2 regions of the Ruegeria sp. BG10 genome follow, and region 2 is predicted to be linked to the other one. Evidence: riboswitches for the same ligand, from Rfam matches in the RefSeq annotation. Region 2 holds a riboswitch; the other holds the start of a gene.
What was found. Region 2 has a riboswitch for cobalamin ahead of ACR0D8_RS09365 (DUF1636 family protein). Riboswitches for the same ligand answer to the same signal wherever they lie in the genome.

Region 1 (5,268 bases), on a different contig from region 2:
CAGTTGCGGGACTGGCTTGAAATGTCCGCCGGGGTATTCAACCGGATCACACCCGGCACAAACGCCGATCTGATCGACCCGAACCGCGCGGGGCACAATTTCGACGTGATTTTGGGGCTAAGCTGTCTGTTCGATCTGTCGGGACCGCCGCGATATGACGCGAAGGGGCGGCTGAACGACCCGGCCCGGCGCCGGGTCGCGGATATCCGGTTCAGGGGGCGCCCGATCAATGACGACCAGATGTTTGTGGTTGCCCTGAACACCTATCGCGCCAGTGGCGGCGGGCATTTTCCGTTTGTCGGGAACGCGGAACCGATTGTCCTGCCAATGCTGCCCATCCAGCAGGTGATTCAGGACTACCTGTCCGGAGATCTGCCCGAAGACCCGCTGGAACACGCGCCGCGCCCCTTTCGGCTTGCCCCCCTGCCCGGCGCATCGGCAATCCTGAGGACCGGGGTAAAGGCCCGGCAACATCTTAAAGAACTTGAGGAATACGACCCCCTGGTGATTGGCGAGGACGATGCCGGGTTTCTGCAGGTTCGCCTGACCCTCTGACGGGTTGTCTTTCCCCGGATCATTGCCTATATCAAGCCCTGAGAGGTTGGCGCGGGCGAGCGCCTCGCCAACCTGGTCAGGTCCGGAAGGAAGCAGCCACAACGAGCCCCGCTTGGGTCGATGTCCAACCTCTCACTTTGAACCCATGCCGAAGGAGGGCTTTTATGATTGTAGTAATTTCCCTTCGGGCAGCGCGGTTCTGAAACGCAAACATTCCGTCACTGCCTGAACTCGTACCCGGCAGATGCGCGATTGCCATCTGTGCGGTTCGCTGTACCTGAACACAGGCAGATCAATGACCCTTAGTTTTTCGGACCTCGGATGGTCCTCTCACTTTGCCGCGCAGACCGCGGCGGAATGCCCCTTTGACCCTTATCGCATTACAGCCGTTCACCGCGACCGGTTGATTGGCCTGAACCCGCAAGGAGAAGCGCCGCTGTTGACGCCGGACAAAAGCACCGGTGCTTTTGCGGTGGGCGACTGGGTGCTCGCTGATGAGCAAATGCGCGTTCTTCACCTTCTCGATCGCCGCAGCCTGTTGCAGCGCCGGGCGGCTGGAACAGGTGCCCAGACGCAGCTGATCGCGGCGAATGTCGACGTGCTTTTTATTGTCAGTTCGTGCAACGCTGACTTCAGCCTGCCCCGGCTGGAGCGTTATCTGGCGCTGGCTCATCAGTCCGGATGCTATCCGGTTGTGCTGCTGACCAAGGCAGACAGGTGCGACGATCCCCGAGATTATGAAATACAGGCCCAATCTGTGGCACCGTTTCTGACCGTTCTGACGATCAACGCGCTGGACGCGGCAGCGGTGGATCAGGTTCTGGCCTGGTGCCCCGCCGGACAGACGGGTGCGCTGGTCGGATCGTCCGGCGTAGGCAAAACGACGCTGGCCAACGCAATGACCGGTGATGATGCCGCGACAGCGGGCATCCGGGAAGATGACGCCCGCGGCCGTCACACCACCACGGCGCGCGCGCTGCACCGGATGCGAAACGGCGGATGGCTGATCGACACGCCGGGGATGCGGGCCCTGCGCCTGCTGGACGCGCAGGATGGTGTGGATGAAGTGTTTTCCGACATTCTTGACCTGGCGGACCAGTGCCGGTTTTCCGATTGCCAGCATATTTCGGAACCCGGCTGCGCGGTACAAGAGGCTATAGAGGCCGAAACGCTTGATCAACAACGGCTGGAGCGGTGGCGCAAGTTGCGGCGCGAGGATGCGCGGAATTCGGAAACCGTGGCGCAATCCCGGGCGCGCGACAAGGCTTTCGGGAAAATGGTGCGGTCCGTGATGCAGGACAGGAAATCCCGAAAAAGGTTCTGACCTTCGGGGCGCCGGGTTCCGGCGCCCTACTCGATCAGCTGCGGCCAGACGGCTGCGCTGCGGCGGGCAAAAGCGCCGATGTGACCGACTTCGGACAGGCCGAATTCAGCTGGGGACAACTGGTGTCGGCGCGCATTCGGCCCATAGAGATCGGCCAGCCGCCAGACAGCCTCGGGCGGAACCACATCGTCATCCTCAAAGGTGAACAGATCAACGGGCGTGTTCGATTGCGCCCAACGGGCTTCGGGCAAGGTCGCACCAATCTCGGGCAGGTAGTTGGTGGGTGCGGTGCACCACCTGCGCCATTGCCAATAGACGCTGGCAGGCAGGTCTGCCCCGAATCCCACCGCCTTGCCGGGCAGGTAGCCCAGATACTTCACCGCCAACGGCACGTGACCGTACCAAAACAGCATTGCCAGCGCGCGATAGGGCCAGGGGTGATCCGAAACCGTCACCGCACCGGAACAGACGCAGATCATGCGGTCGATCTGGTCAATATCCGGCTGAACCGGCCCCAGCATCCCGCCAACGGAATGACCAATGCTCCATTGCTGCGCATCCGGGAACCTGCGCCGCATCTCGGCCCGGGCGGCAGGCATGTCGGTCAAAGCCCAGTCCGCCATCGTTGCCTGCGCCTTGTTCAACGGTCCGCGCAGCGAATGGCCAAAATCGCGGTAATCGTAGGTCAGGCAGGCCATGCCCTGTTCGGCCGCCAGCCAATGAGCAAAATGCTTGTAATAGTCCCGCGGCACGCCCGTCGCGCCATGGATGACGACCGCCACACTGGGTTCGGCCACCGGCAGGTACAACCGCGCCGACAGCATGGCCGGGCCAGCGGGAAACTGAAAATCCTCGGTCAACACAGCTTGCGAGTTGTCTAACATGGTGCCCTCATCCACGATCTGAACCGTTCAGTTCAGCAAATTCAGTCGGCATCTTTTCCCCCGGCGAGTCAAGACCGATCAAGGATGACCCTGCGTCCGCCTGATCCCTGGCACAGCCCGCTTGACTCGACCCGCCGGCACCCGCTAGCGATGACGTGATGGTTCTCGTCCCCGGTCACGGGGCGGGATGAAAAGGGAACACGGTGCGGTTCTGCCCGGACAACCGGTACGGACCAAGGCCGCGACTGCCCCCGCAACTGTAAGCGGTGAGCAATGCCGGAACACCACTGGCCGAAAGGCTGGGAAGGTCGGCAAAGCGATGACCCGCAAGTCAGGAGACCTGCCATCGAACCGAAACCGAAACTCGGGCGGGGTGTCCGGGACAGGCCGTCAGCACGCTGTCATTCCTGACCCACGCCCCCCGTCCCACGCGCGGAGGGCGCAACATGATGTGGAAGACAAAAACGCACGAATACACCGCAACCGTGTGTCAGCGAACCGGCCAGACCTGCCCGGCGCTGGCCCGCATGGCCCGGGCCATTGCGCAAGCGATGGAAAGTGCCGCACCAGCGACGACGCCGGATTTTGAGATCGAAGGCAGCAGCGAACTGACCCACTGCGCGCAAGGCTGCAACGCCCGGTTCCGGGCGCGGGCAAAACAAATCAGGGTGTTCTGCGACACAGATGCCGACACCCCGATCGAAACGTTGGATGACTACGCCGAGATGATGTTCGGCACCGCAGTTCCTGCGCTTCCTGCGGCACTCATGGCCAACCCGCCCTGCGCCATGCTCGAAGTGTCGGCACTGGCACCGCGACCGGTCGCCCAAACCGCCGGGCAGATCGCGCTCTGAGGCCGGGCCGGAATCAAGGCAGGGCTGCCTGCGCGGCCCAGTCCAACTGGCCATCCGTTTCGACGGCACAAGGCCGCACGGCGCGCAGGCGTTTCAATGCGGTTTCGGGGGGTTCGCCCATTTCGACCATGATGCGCAAAGCAATCATGCCGGACCGGCCGCATCCGCCGCGGCAATGCGCCAGAACCCTGCCGCCGCGGGACAGAATCTGTTTGACGGATGCGCCGACCTCTTCCCACAACATCTGGGTTCGCAATGTCGGCGCACCGAAATCTTCAACCGGCAAATGCACCCATCTTATCGCTTGGTCCCGCAGGTCCCGACCAAATCCGCCGGCTCCGCCCTGCGCCATTTCGCGTTCGGTTGTCATGGAGATCACCAGATCGGGCCGCCATTCGCGGATCATCTCAAGATCGCGCGCATAGGTTCCGTCGCGCCCCGGCATCTGCGTCAGCGCAACCAATCCGTTTTCCACCGGCAAGGCATGGATAGCGAACCGAGGCATAAGACGCGTCCTTTCCGGAAAACCGTTCTTTCAACAACTTCCGCACTTCTATGACGCGCAAGCCGCATTGCAAACCGAATTTCGCAAGCGCGCTGTGGACGCGGGCGGCGGGGGTCACTACGCTGCATCCCTGAACCGAATCCGACAGAGCAGACATGACCGACACGCCCAGCCCCGCCTATCAGGTTCTCGCCCGCAAGTACCGCCCCGAAACCTTTGCCGATCTGGTGGGACAGGACGCAATGGTGCGCACGCTGAAAAACGCGTTCGAAGCGGACCGGATCGCGCAGGCCTTCATCATGACCGGCATTCGCGGCACTGGTAAGACCACCACCGCGCGGATCATCGCCAAAGGCATGAACTGCATCGGCCCCGATGGCGAAGGCGGTCCCACGACCGAACCCTGCGGGCAGTGCGAGCACTGCGTGGCGATCATGGAGGGCCGCCATGTCGACGTGATGGAGATGGACGCCGCCAGCCGGACCGGTGTGAACGATATCCGCGAGATCATCGACAGTGTCCGCTATCGCGCCGCCAGCGCGCGCTACAAGATCTACATCATCGACGAAGTTCACATGCTGTCGACCAGTGCGTTCAACGCGCTGCTCAAAACCCTGGAAGAACCGCCGGAACATGTGAAGTTCATTTTCGCGACAACGGAAATCCGCAAGGTTCCGGTGACGGTTTTGTCCCGGTGTCAGCGGTTTGACCTGCGCCGGATCGAACCCGAAGACATGATCGGATTGCTCAGCAAGATCGCCGCGGCGGAAAACGCCCAGATCGCGGATGACGCCTTGGCGCTGATCACCCGCGCTGCGGAAGGCTCGGCGCGGGATGCAACCTCGCTGCTGGATCAGGCGATCTCGCACGGGGCCGGGGAAACCAGCGCTGATCAGGTGCGGGCGATGCTGGGACTTGCGGATCGGGGTCGGGTGCTGGACCTGATGGACATGATCCTGCGCGGGGACGCCGCCGGAGCCCTGACGGAACTGAGCGGGCAATATGCCGAAGGCGCGGATCCGCTGGCTGTGCTGCGCGATCTGGCCGAGATCACACATTGGGTGTCCGTGGTGAAGATCACGCCCGATGCCGCCGAAGACCCGACCGTTTCGCCGGACGAACGCGCGCGCGGTCAGCAGATGGCCG
Region 2 (5,268 bases):
ACTCGAGAAAACCAATGAAACCCTTTTACGCGCTGCTGCTAAACCATTGATCTTTCGTGGGCGGGAAGAGGCGTATTTTACAGGTTTATGTAGTAAAAACAGCAACCTAATGTGGATTGCAAATCCGTGTACACCGGTTCGATTCCGGTACTCGCCTCCACCCTCCTGATCAAATCTCACCTCCGGCACTGGAAATCACGCGTCGGCGCGACCTTGAGGGATGACTTCGTAGCCGGGCTCCTCGGGTTCGTCGTCCAGCATTTCCGTCGGGAAACCCGGCGCCCGGATTTCCAGCCCCGTCGCATCCTCCAACCTCTTGATAATGTTCGGGGACAGCTCCCGCTCGCCATACCGGGCGATGGCGTCATCGAAGATGCGGATCATCACCGGGTTGATTTCCAATGGCACGCCTGCGCGGTCCGCGACCTCCTGAAACAGTCCGATATCCTTTTTCACAAGGTCCATGGTGAAGGAGATATCACGGGATCCGTTGAGAATGACCTGGCTTTCCGTTTCGTGCACGAACGAGGTGCCGGACGAGATTTTGATGGCCTCGTAAGTGGTATTAAGGTCCATGCCCGCGGCCTTGGCCGTGACCAGCGCCTCGGCACAGGTGATCAGGTTGGCTGTCGCCAGATAGTTGGTGAGAACTTTCAGAACCGATGCCGAACCCAATTCGCCCGTATGCAGCACTCGCCGGCCCATCGTGGTCAGAAAAGACAGAATGTTTTCGAACGTCTCGCGGTCGCATCCGGCGAAGATCGAGATATTGCCGGTCGCGGCGCGGTGGCACCCTCCGGACACGGGGCAGTCAACGGCAGCCCCGCCGCGAGCGATCACCTGGGCGCCAAGGCGTTTGACCTCGGCCTCATCCGTGGTCGACATCTCCATCCAGATTTTTCCCGGACCGACTTCTGGCAGCATCTCCTGCATCACAGCATCCGAAGCCGCAGGCGAGGGCAGGCAGGTGATGACGGCGTCGCAGTCGCGCATCAACTGCGCCGGTCCCTCAGCCGCCCTGGCGCCCTGTGCCACAAATTCCGCCACCAGGTCCGGGTTCAGATCGTGAACGGTAAGGTCGATACCGTTACGCAAAAGCGAGCCCGACAGCTTTGCGCCCACATTTCCCAAACCGATAAAACCGACTTTCATTTATTCCTCCGGAAGCGTGTTCTGTGTTGTTTCGCGGCAAGTATCCATGTTGCCTTTCTGAAAGGAAAACGAATAATAATGCAGGTAATGGTCAAGTTTAGTTGGTGATAAATGGACCGCCTGCCAAACCCCGCCTGGCTGCGCAGTTTTGAATCTGCCGCTCGGCATCTGAATTTTACAACCGCGGCGCATGAGCTTGGATTGACCCAGACGGCGGTGTCTTTGCATATACGGTCTCTGGAAGCGGAACTGGGGCAAAAACTGTTCACCAGAAACGCGCGGCGACTGGAGCTGACCGAACTGGGACAGTCCTATTCCATGACGGTGCGGCGCGCGCTTGGGGATATCGTCCTGTCGACCAACAGCCTGTTCGGCCCGGCCTCCCGTCAGACGCTGACGGTCAGAGCGGCGATTTCGACTGCGACCTACTGGGTCGCGGCGGAACTGCCGGACTTCACCACCCGGCACCCGGGTATTCCGGTTCGGCTGGTGTCGCATATCTGGAACGACAGTATCGCGCCCAATGATGTGGACGTCGAAATTCGCCTCGGCTACGGCGACTGGCCGGGCGTAAAATCCGAGAAGCTGACGGAGGAAAGACTGGTGCCGGTGTGCCGGGCCGATGCCGGGGTTCCTGCCCCCGGCACGATTGGCGACGGCCCGCTGATTCACATCCTGGGATACGAGGACAACTGGGCGCGTTATTTCCAGGCCAATGGCATCTCCCCTTCGGACCGGTCACCCCGGCATTCGGTGGATACAACGGTGGCGGCGCTGCAACTTGTCATGGCGGGCGCGGGCTACGCCACGATTCTTGAACGGTTTGCCCGAAATGCAATCCGGCAAGGTGCGCCGATCGCGATTGCGGGTCCGGCGATTCCCTTTGCCCAGTCTCATTACCTGATCACCGCACAGGGGGCTGCGCATCAGACAGCGGCGGCCGGATTGTTTTGCGCCTGGTTGCGGGATCGGCTGAGTACGGATGCCGCTGACTGACATTGGCAGGTCGCTTTTCCGACCTTGAGCATTTCGACACCTTGCTGATGCTTGACAACCCCCCTGCCCGTGCCGCATGTCCCTTGCGTTGGTGTCCTCGTAAGAGGATGAAAAGGGAATGCGTCAGCGGTACTCCGTCAAACGCAGCCGCCCCCGCGACCGTGACCGGAGAGGGTGCCCAATGCCACTGGCCCGCAAGGCCGGGAAGGCGGGACATCTGCCAGAGCGAAGCCTCTGACATCCGCAAGCCGGGAGACCTGCCAGCACCCGAAGATGTAACCGGACGGGGTGTTCCGGTGTCGGGTCCATGTGCAGACGCGTGGCCCGCATGAAACCCCGTCCCCCGCGAAGAGGATTTGGGGGGATGAGAGACATGACCGAGACCGCACCTGTCGAGTTGCTGGTCTGCACCACTTGCCGTCGTGGGCTGCCCATCGAAGATGACGCGCAGCGACCCGGCACCCTGCTGCACAAGGCACTTGAACAGGCTGATCTGCCCGAAGGCGTAAAGCTGAAACCGGTCGAATGCCTGTCGAACTGCGATCAGGGCTGTTCCGTCGTGTTGCGCGGTGGCCCCGCACGCTGGACCTTTGTCTATGAGAACCTGAACGAAACCGACCACGTCGAAACCATCGTTGAGGGCGTCACCAAGTACCTCGCGACCCAGGATGGTCTGGTCAAATGGCGCGAGCGCCCCGAACATTTCCGCAAAAACTGTGCGGCCCGCATTCCCCCGATTGGAGCCCTGAAATGAGCACTCTAGAGAAACTTCCCGTCACTGTGATCACCGGCTTTCTGGGCTCGGGCAAGACCACGCTGGTCAAGCACCTGATGCAGAACCCGCAGGGCAAGCGTCTGGCCGTCGTGGTCAACGAATTTGGCGACGTCGGCGTCGATGGCGACATCCTCAAGTCCTGCGCCATTCCCGACTGCCCGGCGGAAAACATCATGGAGCTGGCCAATGGCTGCATCTGCTGCACCGTGGCCGACGACTTCATCCCGACGATCGAAGCGCTGATGGCGCTGGAGCCGCGCCCTGACCATATCCTGATCGAAACCTCGGGCCTCGCCCTGCCCAAGCCGCTGCTGAAGGCGTTCGACTGGCCCGATATCCGTTCGAAAATCACCGTGGATGGCGTGATCGCGCTGGCCGATGCCGAGGCTGTTGCCGCCGGTCGGTTTGCGCCGAATGTCGAGGCTGTAGACGCCCAGCGTCTGGCCGACGACTCCATCGACCACGAAACGCCTCTGTCCGAGGTATTCGAGGATCAGATTTCCTGCGCCGACATCATCCTGCTGACCAAGCCCGATCTGGCGGGTCCGGAAGGTGTGGCCAAGGCCAAGGCCGTCATCGCCGCCGAAGCGCCCCGCCCGCTGCCCGTGGTCGAGGTTGCCGAAGGTGTCGTGGATGTGCGCGTGGTTCTGGGCCTGGAGGCCGCCGCCGAGGACGATATGGACGCGCGCCCGTCGCATCACGACGGCCATGACGACCACGAGCATGACGATTTCGAAAGCATCATCGTCGAACTGCCGGAACAGACCAACCCTGCGGCGCTGGTTGCGAATATCGAGCGTCTCGCCAAAGAACTGAACATCCTGCGCGTCAAGGGCTATGCCGCCGTTCAGGGCAAACCGATGCGCCTTCTGGTGCAGGCCGTGGGTGCCCGCGTGCGTCACCAGTATGACCGCCCGTGGGAGCCCGGCGAAGAACGCCGTTCGCGTCTGGTGGTCATTGCCGAGCATGATGACATCAACGAGGCAGCGATCCGCGATATCCTTGTGGGCGTGGCCGAGGCCGCCGAGTAACCGCACATGCACGTCGTCTTCCGCGAAAGCCACGGGTTAGAGGAAACAGAGACCCCAACCGATCTGGGCCAGAGCCCGGCGGATCTGGTGGTGTTGTCGTTCTCCGACAGCGACCTTGGCGCTTTCGCGGCAGGCTGGCATCGCGGTGGTGGGCCCGAGGGGCGGATGCCGACGATGCGGCTGGCCAACCTGACGGCGCTGAAGCATCCGCTGTCTGTCGACACCTATGTCGAACAGACGCTGGAGGGGGCCAAAGGCATCCTGATCCGCCTGATCGGCGGCGTGCCTTACTGGTCCTATGGGTTGCAGCAGGTTTTGACACTGGCGCAATCCAAGGGCATTGCCTTGGCCGTATTGCCCGCCGATGGGCGAGAGGACACGCGGCTGGACGATTATTCCACCCTGCCCGTTTCAACCCTGCGGCGTCTCGCGCATCTGTGCGACACCGGCGGAGAGGTCGCGGTACAGGCGGCTTTGGCGCAGATGGCGCTGGCGGCAGGGTTGTATGCCGGTCCGGTCATGGGGGCGAAAACGATCCCCGAATATGGCGCCTGGTGCCCGGATCGCGGCGTGATCCCTGTGGACACGGCGTTTGCGGGCGACGCGAAACGCATCCTCGTGACCTTTTATCGTGCTTATCTGACCTCAGCGGACACCGCCCCGGTCGCGTCCTTGATCCACAGCTTGCGCGCGCGTGGGTTCGAGGCTGTGAGCGTGTTCGCCCCGTCGTTGAAAGCCCCCGCTGCGGCTGAGTGGTTGCGCGAAAACATCGTAGAAATGCAGCCGTCGGCGATCATCAACGCTACTTCATTCTCGGGCAAGGGCGCGTCGGGCACCTCACCTCTGGACGCCGCGAATGTCCCGGTGTTTCAGGTTGCCCTTGCCACGTCTCGCCGCAAAGCCTGGGCCGAGGCGGAACGCGGGCTGTCCCCCGCCGACCTCGCCATGCATGTGGTACTGCCCGAGGTGGACGGGCGGATTTCAGCAGGCATTGCCTCGTTCAAGGAACCGGGCAAGCGCGACCCGCATCTGGAATATTCCCGCTTTGCCCACCGAGCCGAGTCTGAGCGGGTCGAAGCCATCATCGACCGGGTTACCGGTTGGCTTAACCTGAGTGACAGGCCCAAGGCTGATAAGGTTCCGGCGCTGGTGCTGTCAACTTATCCCGGCAAGGACTGGCAAATGGCCCATGCGGTGGGCCTCGACGCTCTGGCCTCGGCCGAGGCGATGCTGTCCGATCTGCAGGGCGAAGGCTATGATACCGCGCCCGCTGAGCCAATTGCCGAGACGCTGCTGAACGCGCGGTTGTCATGG

Region 1: linked by a shared signal. The riboswitch ahead of ACR0D8_RS19330 (hypothetical protein) and the one ahead of ACR0D8_RS09365 (DUF1636 family protein) in region 2 are both predicted to bind cobalamin.

What each region holds. Positions count from the first base shown of each region.
Region 1 is NZ_JBQFTI010000006.1:149,242-154,509, reverse strand. It holds gene ACR0D8_RS19350 (5'-nucleotidase C-terminal domain-containing protein) at 1-555, shown strand, start outside; RNA gene ffs (signal recognition particle sRNA small type) at 595-693, shown strand; gene rsgA (ribosome small subunit-dependent GTPase A) at 851-1,879, shown strand; gene ACR0D8_RS19335 (alpha/beta hydrolase family protein) at 1,906-2,763, opposite strand; cobalamin riboswitch at 2,906-3,125, shown strand; gene ACR0D8_RS19330 (hypothetical protein) at 3,210-3,617, shown strand; gene ACR0D8_RS19325 (protein-tyrosine phosphatase family protein) at 3,631-4,122, opposite strand; gene ACR0D8_RS19320 (DNA polymerase III subunit gamma/tau) at 4,278-5,268, shown strand, end outside.
Region 2 is NZ_JBQFTI010000001.1:1,887,578-1,892,845, forward strand. It holds tRNA gene ACR0D8_RS09350 (tRNA-Cys) at 83-160, shown strand; gene ACR0D8_RS09355 (NAD(P)-dependent oxidoreductase) at 196-1,152, opposite strand; gene ACR0D8_RS09360 (LysR substrate-binding domain-containing protein) at 1,264-2,148, shown strand; cobalamin riboswitch at 2,221-2,427, shown strand; gene ACR0D8_RS09365 (DUF1636 family protein) at 2,522-2,902, shown strand; gene cobW (cobalamin biosynthesis protein CobW) at 2,899-3,954, shown strand; gene cobN (cobaltochelatase subunit CobN) at 3,961-5,268, shown strand, end outside.